Gemmata palustris: one gene and its partner. The protein of the gene in region 1 interacts with the protein of each later gene in a pairwise test. Links are inferred from orthologs where the notes say so. Each region holds a gene or a part of one and is shown on either strand. Other genes may lie near its edges.

The links.
Region 2: the proteins of J8F10_RS25790 (region 1) and J8F10_RS31335 interact in binary tests that used the Escherichia coli proteins (3 or more experiments, as listed by UniProt). The link is inferred for Gemmata palustris from one-to-one orthologs.

Annotation. Positions count from the first base shown.
Region 1 is NZ_JAGKQQ010000001.1:6,201,809-6,211,089, forward strand. What follows is about bases 4,052-6,889. They hold J8F10_RS25790 (Nramp family divalent metal transporter), read left to right. Parts: upstream 4,052-4,672; coding sequence 4,673-6,106; downstream 6,107-6,889. Other genes in these bases: purD (phosphoribosylamine--glycine ligase), read right to left, coding at 4,052-4,489; J8F10_RS25795 (methyltransferase family protein), read left to right, coding at 6,144-6,800. In the rest of the region: J8F10_RS40400 (PH domain-containing protein), read left to right, coding at 1-74; J8F10_RS25775 (arylsulfatase), read right to left, coding at 507-2,252; purN (phosphoribosylglycinamide formyltransferase), read left to right, coding at 2,345-2,965; more of purD, read right to left, coding at 3,110-4,051; J8F10_RS25800 (ABC transporter ATP-binding protein), read left to right, coding at 7,038-7,943; J8F10_RS25805 (ABC transporter permease), read left to right, coding at 7,946-9,235; J8F10_RS25810 (ABC transporter ATP-binding protein), read left to right, coding at 9,232-9,281. UniProt on the Escherichia coli protein: H(+)-stimulated, divalent metal cation uptake system. Involved in manganese and iron uptake. Can also transport cadmium, cobalt, zinc and to a lesser extent nickel and copper. Involved in response to reactive oxygen.
Region 2 is NZ_JAGKQQ010000001.1:7,563,357-7,572,551, reverse strand. What follows is about bases 3,130-5,881. They hold J8F10_RS31335 (nucleotide exchange factor GrpE), read left to right. Parts: upstream 3,130-4,128; coding sequence 4,129-4,635; downstream 4,636-5,881. Other genes in these bases: J8F10_RS31320 (NYN domain-containing protein), read left to right, coding at 5,676-5,881; J8F10_RS31325 (DNA gyrase inhibitor YacG), read left to right, coding at 5,132-5,320; J8F10_RS31330 (FmdB family zinc ribbon protein), read left to right, coding at 4,717-5,073; dnaJ (molecular chaperone DnaJ), read left to right, coding at 3,130-4,021. Outside these bases: groL (chaperonin GroEL), read left to right, coding at 1-1,471; J8F10_RS31345 (IS110 family transposase), read left to right, coding at 1,710-2,654; more of dnaJ, read left to right, coding at 2,870-3,129; more of J8F10_RS31320, read left to right, coding at 5,882-6,176; J8F10_RS31315 (tetratricopeptide repeat protein), read right to left, coding at 6,229-7,821; J8F10_RS31310 (sigma-54-dependent transcriptional regulator), read right to left, coding at 7,888-9,195. UniProt on the Escherichia coli protein: Participates actively in the response to hyperosmotic and heat shock by preventing the aggregation of stress-denatured proteins, in association with DnaK and GrpE. It is the nucleotide exchange factor for DnaK and may function as a thermosensor.

The DNA of each region.
Region 1 (9,281 bases):
TGCGACTGACGGGCGTTCGCAAACCCGAAGAGATGGCCGAGCGCATCCGCGCCGCGACCACAACAAACAAATAATCGACCCGCGCCGGGGCGAGCGCCGATCCGTGGTCACCACGCTCGCGACCGTGTGGTTCAAGGAGCGGGTGCCGTGAACCGCTCGGGGATAGTTGGGTGCGGAAATGAAACGAGCCCCACTCACTTCTGCGAGTGGGGCTCGGGACTTTGACGAGCCGGACCGGTCTACTTCTGGTCCTGGTTCGCGGAAGGCTCACGGCACCGCCGCGGCGCGCCGGTTCTGGCGCCAGGCGGAACCACGAACTGCGGGGTTGATCCAGACCGCCTGGCGCCAGAACCGGCGCGCCGCGAAAGCGGTGCTGGAACAGCCTTCCCCGAGGCGAGTGCAACGGTATGCGCTCGGCTGACGCAACATCAGCCTGCTGTAAAACAGCGAGCTAAACCAATTCGGCTCGTCGGGCACATTGTACATCCTGCTGCGCGGGTATCTATTCACTTCTTCACCGGGCCGAGGTACTCCAGTGTCAAGTGAGTCACGGCACGGCGGCCTTTGTCGGAGGTCACGTTCGCCGAGAGGCGCGTCGGCCCCGCCGACAGGTTCGCTTCCCTCGAAAGCGAATCCGTTCCCTCCGCGTTGAGGCCGATGAATTCTTCCGTCGCACTCACGGTCACGGTCATGGTTCCGCGTTCCAGTTTGCCGGGGGAATGAAACGTCACCTTGTACCGACCGGCGCGGGCGATCTCGACTTCCCAGTGGCCCTCGCTGTCCGCGTTCCATCCGGCCTTTGGCCCGCGCCAGTCCTGACGGCTCAAGCGAACGGGATTCTCTTTCTCCGAACCGATCACGACGCGCGCGGGTTCAAAACCCTTTTTCGTCACGTCCGTGAACCACGCCTCGTACTCACGTTTGAGCTGTGCGACTTCCTCCGGCTTGTCCGCCGCGAGGTCTTTCTCCTCGAACGGGTCGGCCGCAATGTCGAAGAGTTCGTATTTCGGTGTCCACTTTGCGTTCGGCGCCACGCCCGCGGACTGCACGAGCTTGTACTTCGGCCCGCGGGCCGCGAACGCGCGGTACTTCTCCGGTTCGTCGCCGCGATGCCACTGGAAGAACAGCGTGCGCCCCGGCCAGTTCCCCGGCGCCTGTGTGAGCAACCGGGCGAAGCTCCGGCCGTCGAACGTAGCACCCGAGTTCGCGCCACACAGTTCTAGTAGCGTCGGCGTGATGTCGATGTGCGCGAGAGGCGTATCGATGGCCTGCCCGCCTCTCACTTTCGCCGGATAGCGGACGTAGCACGGCACCCGAATACCGCCCTCGTACACGGTACCTTTGCGATTCCGCAACCCGGCGTTCCAGCGCACGCCACCAGGACCGTTGTCCGTCAGGAAGACGACAATCGTGTTGTCCTTGAGTTTCTTGTCCTCCAGTGCCCGCATGAGTGCGGCAAAGTTGGTGTCGATGTTCTCGATCATGCCGTAAGCCTTCGCGATCTCGTCGGTGTTCAGCTTTGGCACGGTCCACGGCTGACCGGTCTTCGGGAAGCTCTTCTCGGTGAGGTCGAGTTTCGCGTACTTCGCGGCGAACGTTTCCGGTACCTGATACGGTGCGTGCGGCGCGTTGAACGCCACGAACGCGAAGAACGGCTTGTTGCTTTCGGTCGTGATGAACTTCAACGCGGCGCTGGTGAACACGTCGGTGCAGTAACCCTTTGTCTTCACCACCGAACCGTTCTGTTTCAGCGCCGGGTCGAAGTACGCGGTCTTCGGGTCCGCGTCCGGCGGGTCGCTCGGCTGCGCAAGTCCGCCACCCGCGCTCCACAACGTTTGCTGGAACCCGCGGTCCTCCGGGCGCAGCGGATAGTTGTCGCCGAGGTGCCATTTCCCGAACAGCCCCGTGCGGTACCCGGTAGCGCTGAGATGCTGTGCGAGTGTTTTTACGTCGGGCCGCATCAGTGAGCGCCCGAGGTACGTGTCCACCACTCCAGTTCGGTAGTTGTAAAGTCCGGTCAGGAGGCTCGCCCGCGTGGGCGAACACACCGGCGACACGTAGAAGTTTTTGAGCCACACCGATTCCTTCGCGAACGTGTCCAGGTTCGGCGTTTTCAGAACCGGGTTGCCGTGCGCGCCGAAGTCACCGAACCCCTGATCGTCGGTGATGACGATGAGAACGTTCGGTGGAGTGTCGGTCGCGAACAGGGAGGCAGGGAGTGCAAGAAGGAGAGCGGAGAGGAGCCAGCGCATGAGTTGTGTCTCCCGTTTAGCGGTGGCCCCGGCGGAGCCACCGCTAAACTGAACACAGCAGGTGTTCAAGATCAACACGGAAACAGACTCTCATGCCCGACCCGATCCGAATTGCGGCCCTCGTGAGTGGAGGCGGCACCACGCTCCAGAACCTCATCGACCTGATCGCACGAGGGGCGCTGAACGCCCAGATTGTGGGCGTAGTGTCCAGTCGCACGGATGTGTTCGGTGTGACGCGCGCGGAGCGAGCGGGGGTTCCGGTTAGCGTCGTGGAGAAGGCACCCGGCCGGTCGCCCGCGTTCGCGGATCGCGTGTGGGATGCCGTGCGCGGGTTCGCGCCCGATCTCGTGTGCCTCGCGGGGTGGCTGCACCTACTGCCGATCGCGGCGGACTTCCGGCACAAGGTGCTGAACATCCACCCGTCGCTGTTGCCCGCGTTCGGCGGTAAGGGGATGTACGGGCACCACGTTCACGAAGCGGTGTTGAAGTACGGCGCGAGGGTGTCGGGCTGCACGGTTCACTTTGCCGACGACACCTATGACACCGGTCCGATTTTGGTGCAGAAGTGTGTACCCGTCAAAGACGGTGACACGCCCGATACGCTCGCCGCGCGCGTCTTCCAGGCCGAGTGCGAAGCGTACCCGGAGGCCATCCGCTTGATCGCGGACGGCCGGGTTACGGTGCAGGGACGACGAGTGGTGATTTCGGGTTGAAGTGGACGAGAAGTCCGGTCGCGGAATCTCGTAATGAGCCGCGACCGCAAGGGCGCGGGAGGCACGACACGCTTTCAGTGGTTACGAAACACATCGGGGAGCCGCAGCACCACTCCCTTGCGGTCGCGGCTCGTCAAACCTGCCCTAGTTCGCCGGCTTCTCGCTGTTCGTGTCTTGCCCGCCCGGTTTGCGGAACTTCGCCGGCAGCTTCGGCGCTTCGGTCGGGGCCGCGACCGGCTTCACCTTCAGCGCCTTGTCCGCGATGTCAGACCGGTAGTGCATTCCCGTAAAACTAATGAGCTTCACCGCTTCGTAGGCGCGGGCCTTCGCGTCCGCGAGCGTGTCACCGAGTGCGGTCACACCCAGCACGCGCCCGCCGTCCGTCACGAGGCGGTCGCGCTCGTCGATCTTCGTGCCCGCGTGGAACACCTTCACGTCCGGGAGCCGGTCCGCGTCCGCGATCCCGGTGATCGGTTTGCCGTTGTCGTACTTGCCCGGGTACCCGCCCGAGCACAGCACCACGCACACCGCCGGGCGCGTGTCCCACACGATCTTCTCCTCGAACTCCTGAAGGCGCTCGTCGGCGACCGCTTCGAGCAAGTCGAGCAGGTCCGTCTTCAAGCGCATGATGAGCACCTGCGTTTCGGGGTCACCGAAGCGGCAGTTGAACTCCAGCACCCGCGTGCCCTGGTTGGTCAGAATGAAGCCACCGAACAGCACGCCCTGGAACGGGTAGCGCCCGCGCTTCATCGCGTGAATGGTTGGGAAGAAGACGGTGCGTTCCCATTCCTTCATCAATTCCGGGGTCGCGACCGGGGCCGGGCAGTACGCGCCCATGCCGCCGGTATTCGGTCCGGTGTCACCGTCGCCCACCGCCTTGTGGTCCTGGCACGCGGGGAGCGGCAAAAAGGTGCGCCCGCTCACGAGCGCGAGAACGGAAACCTCCTCACCGTCGAGCCGCTTCTCCACCACGACATTCCGGCCCGCCTTCGACCCGAACTCCGCGTCCGTCATGATCCGGCGCACGGCCGAGACCGCTTCCGGGCCGGTCTTGCACACCATCACACCCTTACCCGCGGCCAAGCCGTCGGCCTTCACCACCACGGGGTAGTCGCGCGTCTCGATGTAGTCGCGCGCGGGCTGCGGGTGGTCGAACACGCGGAACTCCGCGGTGGGCACGTCCGCGTGGCGCATCAGCTCCTTCGCGAACACCTTGCTCGACTCGATCCGCGCCGCGTCCTTGGACGGTCCGAAGACCTTGAGCCCTTTCCCGCGCAGGAAGTCCGCGAGCCCGGCCGCGAGCGGGTCTTCGGGGCCGATCACCACCAGCCCGATCTTCTCGCGCAGGCAGAACCTCTGGAGCTTGTCTGTCTCGGTGTACTCGATGGCCACGTTCGTGATGCCGTCGCTCGCCGTGCCCGCGTTCCCGGGAGCACAGAAAATCGTGCCCGCGCGCGGCGATTGTTTCAGCCGCCACGCCAGCGCGTGCTCGCGACCGCCCTTACCAATCACCATCACGTTCATGATTCGCGCTTCGTGTTTTCGTGTTTCGTGTCGTCAAGTCATTTTATCCGTGTCCGGCCCGAAAGCCACGCGCGAGTAGCACAGCGCACTTTCCTCTCGACTTCGAGCATCAATTCGTGTAACCTAATTAAGTAATTAGCCTCAGCTATTTACCACAGCGAAGTCAGTCGTTCGGAGGTCCGAGTGAGTACCGAGAGTGCCCCCGAGGGTGGATCGAGCAATCCACTTCCTGCCCAACCGGAAGTGGGAACCCTTTCTCTGGAAGGGTTGAACAGCACGGTCGAGATCCCCCCCGAGAACGCGAGTTTTTGGCGCCAGTACCGCGCGTTCGTCGGCCCGGCGTTCCTTGTGAGTGTCGGTTACATGGACCCCGGAAACTGGGGAACGGACCTCCAGGCGGGTGCGAGCTACCGCTTCGATTTACTTTGGATTGTTGCACTATCGAGCTTCATGGCGATCATCATGCAGGTGTGCTCCGCGCGCCTGGGGATCGTCACCGGGAAGGACTTGGCACAAGCGTGCCGCGACTATTTCCCGGCGTGGACCCGGTGGCCGAACTGGTTGGCGTGCGAGATCGCGATCGGCGCGTGCGATTTGGCCGAAGTGCTCGGGAGCGCGGTGGCGCTCAATCTCCTCTTTCACGTCCCGCTGTTCTGGGCCGTCCTCATTACCGCGTTCGACGTACTACTGATCCTCGCACTCCAGGGGTTCGGAGTACGGTTCATCGAAGCCGTCATCCTGACGCTCGTCGCCACCATCGGCGGCTGCTACTTCGTCGAAATCTTCGTGCTGCCGCACACGACACCCGATTTCCTGGAAATGGGGGCCGCGCTCCTCACTCCCGGGTTCCGCCAAGAAGGGATGATCGTGGGGGCGATCGGCATCATTGGGGCAACGGTCATGCCCCACAACTTGTACCTGCACTCGGCCCTGGTACGCACGAGACGAATCGGGTTCGATGAATCGGCGATTCGCAGAGCAATCAAGTTCAACACCATCGACACGGTCGCAGCCCTGTCGCTCGCGTTCTTCGTGAACGCATCCATCCTGGTACTCGCGGCCACCACGTTTTACGGTCGGGAAAGCGTCGCGTTGCCCAGTGGAGAAATCATCCCGTTCAGCGACGACGCGGACTGGATTCGCGTCGCCTACCTGACGCTCGCTCCCTTATTAGGAGCGACGTCGGCGAGCGTCCTGTTCGCGGTGGCACTGCTCGCCAGCGGTCAAAGCAGCACGATCACGGGAACACTGGCGGGGCAAGTGGTAATGGAAGGGTTTATGCACTGGCGCATGCGCCCGTGGGTCCGGCGCCTCATCACGCGCCTGATCGCCATCCTCCCGGCGGTCATCATCATCGGAATTCGCGGGAGCGGGAGCGTCACGGATCTGCTGGTGCTGAGCCAGGTCGTGCTGGCGATGCAACTGCCACTGGCGCTGTTCCCGCTCTTGTACTTCACCAGCTCGAAGAAGCGCATGGGGCAGTTCCGCAACGGCTGGTTCCTGCTCACCGTTGGGTGGACGTCCTGCCTGCTCATCACCGCCCTGGACTTTTACGGGTTGCCGGACACGATGCAAAAGGCGTGGGTGGTAATCGTGGGGAAACCGGGGGAACAATAACGCTGTTTCTGAACGCTCTTTGTTTCAAGGAGTTCCAATGTCCAGGTTTCGAGTCGCTGTTCGGTTGCTCATCATGCCCGTGGTGGTGGGCGCGATCATCTTCACATCGGCCGGGCGCGTGGATCTGCCCGGTGTCTGGGGCGTGCTCGGTGTGCTGGCAGCCCTGATGCTGGCAATGGCCCTGTTCACCGATTCCGGGCTGATGCACGAGCGGCAAAAGCCCGGCCCGGGTAACTGCGACTGCTTCACGCGGCCCATCAGCGCGCTACTTCTTCCCACGCACTGGGTTCTGGCCGGGTTGGACGCGCGATTCGGGTGGAGTGCGGTTCCGCGGGAAGTGCAGTTCGCGGGTGTAATCGGCTACGCGGGCGCGATGGTGATCCTGCTCTGGGTGGTGCGCACCAACCCGTTCTACTCCTCGGTGGTTCGCGTGCAGGCGGACCGCGGGCACCGAACGGTAGAAACCGGCCCGTACCGGTTCGTGCGCCACCCCGGTTACGCCGCGACCCTCTTCGGTGTGTTCGCCGGCGCGCTGGCGCTCGGTTCCTTGATCGCGCTGGTACCGCTCGCGGTTCTGGGCGGTTTGTTCCTCCGCCGCACGCTGTTGGAGGACCGCATGCTCCAACTCAAACTCCCGGGCTACGCGGAGTACGCACAGCGGGTGCGATCGCGGTTAGTGGCCGGAGTGTTTTAAAGCCGAACGAACGTCGTGAGCCGGTTGGTGAGATCGAGGCGCTACTGCGAGCGCGATTCCACCAGCCGGCCCGGCTGTTTGCCCGGATCACGTCTTGAATTCTCACACCTGCACCACTTTGGCGACCGCACGGAGCGCCGATCTGAAATTTCCGGGCGAAAAACGTCTTCGCGGCAAAATGGTTCCCGGTCGCGGGCGTATTCCCGGTGTGCCCCACTGTTCCATTCAGGAGAGGCGATGCTCTTTCGGTTGAGCAACGTCACCAAAACCTACGGCCCGGTCACCGCGCTGCGCGGGCTGACGGTCGAGGCCGCCCCCGGCGCGGTGGGACTACTCGGTCCCAACGGTGCGGGCAAAACCACCCTCATCCGGACCCTGCTCGGTCTCATCAACATCGACTCCGGTGCGGGCGAAGTCCTGGGCCTGAACATCCACACGCAGCGCCTGGACATCCGCCAGCAAGTCGGGTTCATGCCCGAGGACGAGTGCCTGTTCCCGGCCGTGCCCGGAGTCGGGTTCGTGTCTTACGCCGGTGAGTTGTGCGGCATGGCCCCGGCCGACGCGATGCAGCGGGCACACGAAGTCCTCAACTACATCGGGCTCGACGAAGCCCGCTACCGACCGGTCGAGTCTTACTCCACCGGCATGAAACAGCGGCTCAAACTCGCGGCCGCGATTGTTCACGATCCGAAGTTGCTCATCCTCGACGAACCAACGAACGGAATGGACCCGGCCGGCCGACAGGAAATGATCGAGCTGGCCCGCGACCTCTCCCACGGCAAGGGAATGAGCCTGATCTTTTCGAGCCACCTGCTGCCGGACGTCGAGGCCGTGTGCGATCACGTCATCGTGATGGGGCGCGGCGCGCTCTTGGCTCAGGGCAACATTCAGGAAATGAAGCAGGCGCACCCGCGTTCGTTCGACGTGCGCGTGAAGGGCGATCGGGACGCATTCTTGGCGCGGTTGCGTGCCGCGGGTGGTGACGCCAAGCCCTACGAAGACGCCCTGCGGGTGGAGTTACCCGAAGGGCAAACGCCGGATCTACTCTGGCGGATCGCGGCGGAAACGGGTGAACAAATTCGGCACCTGCGCCCGCACCGCAGCTCGCTCGAAGACGTGTTCCTTGAAGCGGTCGGAGGGTAACTGTGCCGATCTTCGACCAGGGCTATCAACACTGGCAGGGGCAACTCTCGGGGCACCGCTGGCGCTGGCTCGCGGTGGCCCGCCACGGTGTCCGCGCCCAGCTCCAAAACCGGTTCGTCCGGCTCTTGCTGTTTGTCGCGTGGATGCCGGCGCTGGCGCTGGTCGCGACGCTCACGCTCTGGGGCCTACTCGAACAGCAGGCCGAGTCCGTCATTAGCTTCCTTCAGAGGTTGCTTCCGCCGGAAATGGTGGCGCGCCCGCGCGATTTCCGGGGCGCGATGTGGACGGTCGCGTACTCCTACTTCTTCAAGGCCGAACTCCTCTGCTCACTGTTTCTGGTGCTGATCGTCGGGCCGAACTTGGTGAGCCGCGATCTGCGGTTCAACGCACTCCCGCTGTACCTCTCGCGCCCGCTGCGGCGCGTCGATTACTTCCTGGGGAAGCTCGGCGTCATCGGCTTCTTCCTGGCCATGACCGTCGTGATCCCCGCGATCGGCGCGTACCTGATGGGAGTAGCCTTCAGCCTCGATTTGGGCGTTGTCCGCGACACGCACCGGCTGCTGTGGGCGGGCGCCCTGTACGGTCTGGTCATCACGGTCGCGTCCGGCACGCTGATGCTGGCCCTGTCGTCGCTGTCTCGGCGCTCGATTTACGTCGGGATCGCCTGGGCCGGGATCATCTTCCTGAGCCACATGCTGAGTTCGGCGCTCGTGGGCATCCGCAACGACACCGAGCGGCGCGAAATCGTCCGCGAGGACGTCGAAGCGTGGGTCAAGGCCCACCCGCCGCCCCCGGGCATCGAGATGCGCGGGATGTACCCGATTTCGCGGTCCACCACGACGCGGCGCGTGGTCGCCCCGGATATGCCAAAACTCCCGGACCTAAGTCCGGAAGAACGTGCCCAAGAGCAGTGGATGCGCGACTGGTCGGGCGCCATGAGTGAAGCCGGCTCACGGGCCGAAAGCGCCCGTGCCGCCCGCAGCTACACCGACTGGCGCCCCACGCTCTCGTTCGCCAACAACCTCGATCGCATGGGCGACTGGCTGCTTGATACGGACGGCGCGTGGGAACTGCTGGGTCGCACGCTCGAGCGCCCGCGGCAAATGGTCGGCCCACTGGCGAAGGGCCGCAACGTGCCGATTCCGAGCGGCCCGCCCAACGACCGGCGCTTGGCCGAGCGCATGGTCTGGCAGTTCCCCTGGTACTGGTCGGCCGGCACGCTGACCGGCTTGTGCTTGGTGTCCGCGTTCGTAATGTCGCGCCGCGTGAAGTCCCTGGACCGGCTCAAATGACCCCGATCATCGAGTTCGACGGCGTTTCCAAGTGGTACGGGAACGT
Region 2 (9,195 bases), 1.4 Mb from region 1 along the record:
CGTGAACGCGGTCGCCCAGAAGACGAGCGACGGGGCCGGCGACGGCACCACCACCGCGACCGTACTGGCCCTGGCGATCTACCAGGAGGGACTGCGGAACATCACCGCCGGCGCCAACCCGATGGCCGTGAAGCGCGGCATCGATAAGGCCGTGGCCGCCGCGGTCAAGCACCTCGAAGACACGCTCACGAAGAAGCTCTCCAAGAAGGAAGAGATGCAGCAGGTGGCCGCGATCTCGGCCAACAACGACCCGAAGATCGGCGCCCTGATGGCCGACGCCTTCGAGAAGGTCGGGCGCGACGGGGTCATCACGGTCGAAGAGGGCAAGACCTCCGAGACCGTGCTGGAGTTCGTCGAGGGGATGCAGTTCGACAAGGGCTACATCTCGCCGTACTTCGTGGTGAACACGCCGGAACTGAAGTGGGAGCACGAGAACGTCTCCGTGCTGCTGTTCGAGAAGAAGCTCTCGAACGTGCGCGAGATGCTCCCGCTGCTCGACGCGGTCGCGAAGGCCGGCCGCCCGCTGCTCATCATCGCCGAGGACGTGGAGAGCGAGGCGCTCGCGGTCCTGGTGGTGAACCGGCTGCGCCAGTTGCTCGAAGTGTGCGCGGTGAAGGCGCCCGGGTTTGGTGACCGCCGCAAGGCCATGATGGAAGACATCGCGGTCCTCACCGGCGGCACGTTCGTCAGCGAGGACCTCGGGATCAAGCTCGACAGCGTCGAGGACATCAGCCCCGCGGAGCAGCAGCGCGGCGCCCGCCCGCAGCCGAAGGTGTTCGCGCTGCTCGGGCACGCGACCCAGGTGTCGGTCGACAAGGAAAACTGCACCATCATCGTGGACCCCGACGACGCCCGCGAAGAGGCGATCAAGGCCCGCGCCCAGACGATCCGCACCCAGATGAACCAGACCGAGAGCGAGTACGACAAGGAGAAGTTCTCCGAGCGCCTCGCGAAGCTCCTCGGCGGGGTCGCGATCGTCAAGGTTGGGGCGTCCACCGAAGCCGAAATGAAGCAGACCAAGGGCCGCATCGAGGACGCGCTGCACGCGACCCGCGCCGCGGTGTCCGAGGGCATCGTGCCGGGCGGCGGCGTGGCCCTGCTCCGGTGCATCCCGGTGGTCGAGGCCCTGGGCGAGAAGCTCAAGGGCGACGAGCGCATCGGGGCCGAGATCGTGGCCCGCGCGCTCGAGAAGCCGATCCGCACCATCGCCGAGAACGGCGGCGTGGACGGCGCGGTGGTGGCCGACGAGGTGACCACCCGCGGCGAGAAGGACCCGAACATCGGCTACGACGCGAACACCGGCAAGTACGTCGACATGTTCAAGGCCGGCGTGCTCGACCCGCTCCGCGTCACCCGCAGCGCGCTGACCAACGCCGCCAGCATCGCCGCCCTCATGCTGACGACCGAGGTCATGGTCACCCGCATCGACGAGGACGACAAGAAGTCCAAGGTCACCGGGGCGATCGCCTGATAGCCCGCGATGGGTACACGCTGGTACACAGGGCTTCCGCCCTGTGCTACGTCAGACGGCCCCTTGTATGTTTCGTAAACCGAAGAGTGGTGGGGTAGGCCGCACGCCCCTTGGGAGTGAAATCCCGTCCCGGAGCAAGGACCACCCCACGACTCTCGCACCCTCGCAGCCCGAACAGGCGCGTGGACCCCAACCGGATTCGCAAGGCCGGGCCGAACGGGTGCATCGGGGCACCACCATGACGACCGCATGTTTCGTGGGGATCGATGTCTCCAAGGATCATCTCGACCTCCACGCGCGGCCCGACGGATCGGCCGCGCGCTACACCAACGACCCGACCGGTATTGCGGCCCTACTCGCGCGCGTGGGCGAACGGGCGCCCGAGCGCATCGTCCTCGAAGCCACCGGGGGGTTCGAGGGCGCGGTGGCCGCGGCCCTCGCCGCGGCCGGGCACCCCGTGGCCGTCGTCAACCCGCGCCAGGTACGGGACTTCGCCCGGGCCACCGGCAAGTTCGCCAAGACCGACGCCATCGACGCCGCGGTACTGGCCCATTTCGCCGAGGCCATCCGACCCGAGGTCCGGGCGCTCCCCGGTGCCGAGGCCGTGGCCCTCGCGGGTCTCGTGGACCGGCGCCGCCAGCTGTTGGAGATGCGCACCGCGGAGGCCAACCGCCTGGCCCTGGCGACCGCGCGCGTGGCGACGAGCGTGCGGGCCCACATCGCGTGGCTCTCGAAGCAACTGGACCAGGTCGACAAGGAACTGGCCGAGCTCATTGAAGCGCGTCCGGTGTGGCGCGCCAAGGACGACCTGCTCCAAGGGGTTCCGGGCATCGGACCGGTCGTGAGCCGGGTGCTGGTGAGCGAGCTCCCGGAGCTGGGAACGCTCTCGAACAAGCGGATCGCGTCGCTCGTGGGCGTGGCCCCGATGAGCCGCGACAGTGGCCGGATGTCGGGCACCCGTTCGATCGCCGGCGGGCGCGCGGGCGTTCGGAGCGGCCTGTACATGGCGATCCTCTCGGCCGTGCGGTACAACGAGCCGATCCGCGCGTTCTATCAGAAGCGGCGAAAGGCGGGTAAAGCGATCAAGGTCGCGCAGGTGGCGGCGATGCGCAAGCTCCTCGTCATCCTTAATGCCATGATCCGCGACAACAAACCGTGGACCCCGAACGTCGCCACCGCCTAATCGCGTGTTTTTCCCTTGACCTTCAACACAGGCGCTCCGGGGCGAAGAGAAAGACACCTGATCTGATCCGTGGGTGTTTCTGTCTTCCGCCCCGGAGGGGCCGTCTTCCGTAGCACAGGGCGGAAGCCATGTGCTTGTCTGTGTGCCCATTACCGCGTGCTGCCTATCATGGGTATTGTGTCTTTTCAATTACCCCCAGTTCACCGCCCAAACCTATGGCCGAGAAGCGCGACTACTACGAGGTGCTGGGCGTCATCCGCACGTCCACCGAGGTGGAGATCACCAAGGCGTACCGGCAACTCGCGAAGCGGTACCACCCGGACCGCAACATTGGCGACGACGAGGCGAAAATTCGGTACGCCGAAGTCGACGAGGCCTACGCGATACTGAACGACCCGAACAAGCGCGCCCGCTACGACCGGCACGGCCACGCCGGTGTGCAGGGCGGGGCCAGCAGTGAGGGCGTGGGCGTCGATCTGGGCGACCTCCTCGGCGACTTCCTCGGCGGGTTCTTCGGCGGTGGTGGGGGCGGGCGCCGGCAGCGCGGTCCGCGGCGCGGGGAGAACATCGCCGCGGTCCTCGATCTGGACCTGCTCGAAGCCGCGACCGGCGTCAGCAAGACGTTCACCGTGCCCTCCGAGCAAAACTGCCGCGATTGCGGCGGGGGCGGCGCGAAACCAGGCACGCAACCGGCCCAGTGCCGCCGGTGCCGCGGGCAGGGCTTCGAGGTCGCGGACACAGGATTCGGCATCGCGACGCGGATGCGGTGCCGCGGGTGCAACGGGCGCGGCGTGGTCATCACCGACCCGTGCCCGACGTGCCGCGGGGCCGGGCGCGTCGAGGTGCGCGAACCGGTCACGGTGAACATCCCCGCGGGCGTGGACACCGGCATCCGGTTCACCTACCCCAACGGCGGGCACGCGGGCGAGCCCGGCGCGCCGCGCGGGGATCTCGAAATCGTGATCCGCGTCCACGAGCACAAGAGCTTCGAGCGCGACGGGCACAATTTGATCTGCCAGTGCCCGATCACGTTCAGCCGGGCCGCGCTCGGCGGGCCGATCGAAATCACCACGCTCACGAACCAGAAGGTGACCATCGAGGTGCCGCGCGGGAGCCAGACGCACGCGACCGTCGTCCGCGTCCCGGGGCACGGGATGCCCTGGCTCGACGACGCCCGGCGCAAGGGCGATCTGCTCGTGCAACTGGTGGTCGAAACGCCCACGAAACTGAACGCGGAGCAAGAAGAGTTGTTCCGCAAGCTCGCGGACCTGGAGGGCACACTCGCGCCCGGTCCGCGGAAGGGAATTTTCGGCAAATTGAAGGATCTCGTAAGCGGTGATCTCCCTCAAAAAGAAGAGAAGAAGTGATCCGCAGTGATTTGTAGGGTGGGTCGGGGCCTTGCGCCTGCCCACCGTTGTGACGACTCGCACCAAACGCGACACGAACGCGCCGACTCCGCCCCAGGGTTTCACGAATGCCTGACGAAGCACCCGACGCGATCCCTGTTGAGAACGCTTCCGAACTCGCCGCGACGCGCGCGAAACTGGACGCGACCGAACAGGAATTGAGCAACTACAAGCTGAAGCTCGCCGACTTCGATAACGCCCGCAAGCGGATGCTCCGCGACGCGGAGGTCGAGCGCAAGTACGCGGCGGAATCGCTCGCCCGCGATTTGCTCGCGCCGCTCGATAACCTCGACCGCGCGCTCGACGCCGTGAAGCGCGCCGGCGACACCGGGCCGCTCGCCACGGGCGTGTCCGCGACCGCAGCGCAGTTCCTCGACGCCCTCAAGCGGCACGGCATCACCCGGATCGTGTGCGAGCCGGGGGCGGATTTCGATACGAACCTGCACCAAGCGGTCATGCAGCAGCCCGGAACCGAGTTCGCCGCCGGTCAGGTGGTGCAGGTGCTCCAGCACGGCTTCATGCTGCACGACCGCGTCCTGCGCCCGGCGTCCGTGATCGTCGCCAGCGAAGCCTAAACGCGGCGCGCCGAGCACTCCGTCGTTCACCTTCAAACACGTCACCGGTCGGCCCGCGCCGACCGTTCGCCCGGAGTACCCATGCCGACATACGACTACCGCTGTAATGCGTGCGGCCACACGTTCGACGAGCTCCAGAAGTTCTCGGACGCACCGCTGACGAAGTGCCCGGAGTGCAAGAAGAACAAACTCGAGCGCCTGTTCGGGGGCGGCGGCGCGATCATCTTCAAGGGCGGCGGCTTCTACGAAACCGATTACCGCCGCGCGGGGGAGAAGAAGGACGACGGCGCCGAGAAGGGCGCCAGCGACACGAGCAAGAGCGAGACGAAGGAGACGAAAGAAACGAAGGCCGAGTCCCCCGCGCCCGCAGCGGAGAGCACCACCAAAACCGAGACCAAGAGCGAGAGCAAGGGCGGCGCGAAGAAGAAGGGAAAGTGATGGCGCCGGTCGTCCGGGTTATCGGGAGAATTCTCGAAGTCGGGAGGGGGCGGAACCGATGAATAAGGTGCAATGTCCGATCTGTGACGCGGCGATGCCGGGAAACTGGCAGGAGTACCCGGACTATCCGTTCTGCTCCGCACGGTGCCGCAAGATCGACTTGGGTCGGTGGCTCGACGGAAAGTATCGCGTGCCCGACCCGACGCCGCCTGACAGTTCTAGTGATGGACCCGGTGACGCCGACTGACTCGTTCGTTGTTCTCACGGCCGATCCTCCGGCCGATTTACGATAGATAACGCTTGAAGGCCGCGCGTCGCGACGCGCGGCCTTCGGCGTTTTGTGGCGCGCCGTCAAAGATCGGCTATGCTGTAGTTATGCCTTTGTAAGTGTGGTCCGCTCGCGGTTCTTTGTCGAGTTCGGATTCCGAGTAACGAGTAGCGCCTCCCGCTCCCTTGCGATCGCGGCTCGTTTGAACCGTTACGACGGCCCGAAAACGGAACGAGATCGTCGCCTCTCCCACCCGAATGGATCACACGCACACGGATACGCCGCTCGCGGAGCGAACGGTTCACTAACGACCCCTGCGCCAACCCGGTGCGCCGTGACGTTCCTCATCGACGGCTACAACCTGATGCACGCGGTCGGCCTCGTGAGCCGCGCGACCCCCAGCGCGCACTTCGAGCGCGCCCGCACGCGGTTCCTCGACTGGCTGGCCGACGGAGTGAAGGGGCGTGCGGCCACGCTCCGCGTGGTGTTCGACGCCCAAGACGCCCCCGCGCCTTCGCTCGAAATGACCCACCGCGGGGTTCGCGTGCGGTTCGCGTACCAGCGCACCGCCGACGACGTGATCGAAGACTTGGTCGCGGTCGAACAGAAGCCGCACGCGGTCACGGTCGTGTCGAACGACTCGCGCGTGCGCGAAGCCGCGCGGCGGGCGGATTGCGGCGTCGCGTCGTGTCAGGAATTTACCGACTGGCTGATTAGCGACAGAGCCCCGGGCGCCAGTGCATCCAGCGCGCCGGAACCCGATAAGCCGGAGCCCACTGCCGACGACCTGGACGAGCTGTTGCAAATCTTCAGTAAGCCGAAATCGAAGCCGTAAATCTGTGGCCGGCTCGTGCCCCGGGAGGCGCGATGCGTAAACGCACTCCACTTTACGCGCCGCCCTGTTCGGCGCCGGGCGCGTCCTTCGATTCTGCCGGCGGCACCTCGATCTGATCGCGGAACGGCTTGTTCTCGCAGTAGAGGGTCAGGCGCGTTTCGTAATCAGGTTTGCTCGCGTCCGGGGCCAGTTCCACGGCTTTTTGCTGCCACTTCACCGCGTCCTCGAACCGGCCGAGTTCCGCGTAAGCCGCCGCGAGCGTGTCCACGTACCCGGGCGCTTCGTGGTTGGTGAGTTCGCACGCCCGCAGCGCGTCGCGCAGGGCCGCCGTGCCGTCGCGCAGATCGTCCTGCGGGCAGGTGGCACGTACCCAGGCGACGTGATTGAGCGTGGCCGCGTCGTTCGGGTCGATCTCGGCCGCTTTCAGGTGGTCCGCGAGTGCGGTCGCGAAGTCGCCGAGCTGGTAGAGGAGTGATGCGCGCAGGTTGTACGCGGAGTCCGATTGGGGGTTCCGCTCGACCACGGCCGATGCGTCGACGAGGGCGGCGCGGAGGTCGCCCTTGCGCCGGTTCGCCAGCGCGCGGCCGAAGTAGGCCCGCGCGCCGTCCGGGCGCAGGGCAATGGCCTGGGTGAAGTCCGCGATCGCGCGCTCCGAATCGCGCAACTCGTGAAATGCGTAGCCCCGCTGCACGAACGGGGCCGGGTCGTCGGGCGTGAGCCGGATCACTTCCGTGAAGTCGTCGATGGCCGGCTGCGTGTTTCGGAGCCGGAGGTGCGACAGCCCGCGGTTGAACCACGGCGCGGCGTCGGCCGGGTCGATCGTGATGGCCCGGGTAAAGTCCGTGATCGCCTTGGTGTGGTCGTCCAGTTCCGCGTGCGACACGCCGCGCAGATTGAGCGCGTCCGAGTGCTTCGGGTCGATCTTCAGCACCCAGGTGAAGTCGGAGACGGCCTTCACGTGCTCGTCGCGCTCGGCGTGGACCCGTGCCCGCTGCCAGAACGCTTCCGCGCTCATCGGCTGGAGCCGCAGGGCCGTGCTCAGGTCACTGAGCGCCTCGGCGGACCGGTCGAGCGCGTCGAGCGACATGGCGCGGTAGAGGTACGCCCGGGCGTGCCGCGGGTTGATACGGAGCGCGACGGTGTAATCGGCGACGGCTTCTTCGTGCTGGTTGAGCGCGGAGTAGGCGTTCCCGCGGTTGAAGAACACGCGGAACGTGTCGGGCGCGAGCTTCGCGGCGGCCTCGTAATCGACGAACGCCGCGTCGTAGTTCTTCTGACGGCTGTAAACGGCCGCGCGCCCGTTCACGGCGTCCGGGTCGTCCGGGTCCAGTTCGATGGCCTTCGTGTAATCGGCGAGTGCGGAGTCGAGGTCGCCGCTATCGACGTGGGCGGTGGCGCGGTTGTGGTACGCCTCCGCGTAGTCCGGTCGCAGTTCGACGGCTTGTGTAAAGTCGGCAACCGCGTCGTCGTGCTTCCCGGCGGCGGCGAGCGCGTTGCCGCGGTGGAAGTACAGTTCGGGGTCGGTCGGGTCGAGGTCGACGGCGCCGGAGAACGCCTCGACCGCTTTCCCGTACTCGCCGCGCCGCGCGTAGGTGTGCCCGCGGCGGACGAGGTTCAGAATTTCCGAAGGGTTGTCGCTTGCCATGCGTGCATTATACCGGTGCAAGTGCTCGTGACTGGAAGCTGGGTTGGTCCGCGCGTCACTTCGTAATCACTCGGCGGGCTTCTCGCCCTCTTTCTTCCACTCTTGCAGCTTGCGGTACATCGTGCGCTCGCTGATTTTGAGCATTTTGGCCGCTTCCTCGCGGTTACCGGCGGTCAGGTCCAGCGCCTTTTCCATGTAGTAGCGCTCGACGTCTTCGAGCGGGCGCCCGATCAGGTGGTCCGGGCCGGTCGCCGTGGTTGTACTTGTCGCGCCGGCCGGCTTCACGCCCGCGTCCTCGGGGAAGTCGTCGGGTGTGAGTTCGCCGTCCAGATCGAGCACCATCATGCTGTCGAGCAGGTTCCGCAACTCGCGCACGTTGCCGGGCCAGTCGTAGCCCTCGAAGGCTTTCCACACATTGGGCGAGACTTTGGGAACCGGCTTGTTGTAGCGCTTCGCGAAGTCCTTCAGGAAGTGCGAAACCAACTGGGGGATGTCCTCGCGGTGCTCTCGCAGTGGCGGCAATTTAATTGTGCCGACCTTCAACCGGAAGTAGAGATCCTGCCGGAACCGCCCCGCGTCCACTTCTTTCTGAAGGTCTTTGTTCGTGGCCGCGATGATACGCACGTCCACTTTGATCGGGTCGTTGGCCCCGATGCGCACGATCTCGCCGTTCTCCAGGGCGCGGAGCAACTTCGCCTGGAGCGTCAGCGGCATGTCGCCGATTTCGTCGAGAAACAGCGTGCCCCCGTGGGCGTGCTCGAACCGGCCCTTGCGCGCGCCCTTCGTGCCGGTGTACGCGCCGTCCTCGTGGCCGAACATCTCGTCGTCGAGCAGGTTCTCGTTGAGCGCGGCGCAGTTCATCGCGGTGAACGGTTTGGCCTTGCGCGGGCTGTTGGTGTGGAGCGCGCGGGCGACCAGTTCCTTGCCGGTGCCGTTCTCGCCGAGGATGACCACGGACGCGGGCGAGGGCGCGTAGGCTTTCAAGTCCTTCAGTACGCGCAGCATTTTCGGGCTGTTGCCGATCACGCCCTCGAAGCCGAATTTCTCATCGATCTGCCGGCGCAGGTCGCGCAGTGTGCCCACACGTTTGGCAGAATTTTCGACCACCGCGCGCAGTTCCGCCATATCGAGCGGCTTCTGAAGGTAGTGCGCCGCCCCCCGCTTCATCGCTTCCACCGCGGTCTTTACGTCCGCGAACCCGGTGACGACGTACACCTCCGCGTCCGGGCGCAGTTGCTTGCACCGCTCCACGACCTCCAACCCGTGCAGGTCGGCCATCTTCAGGTCGGTGAGCACCACGTCGAACGGCGTCTGTTCCAGTTTCGCGACGCCGGCTTTTCCACCGGTTGCAATGGTGCAGGCGTGCCCGCGGCG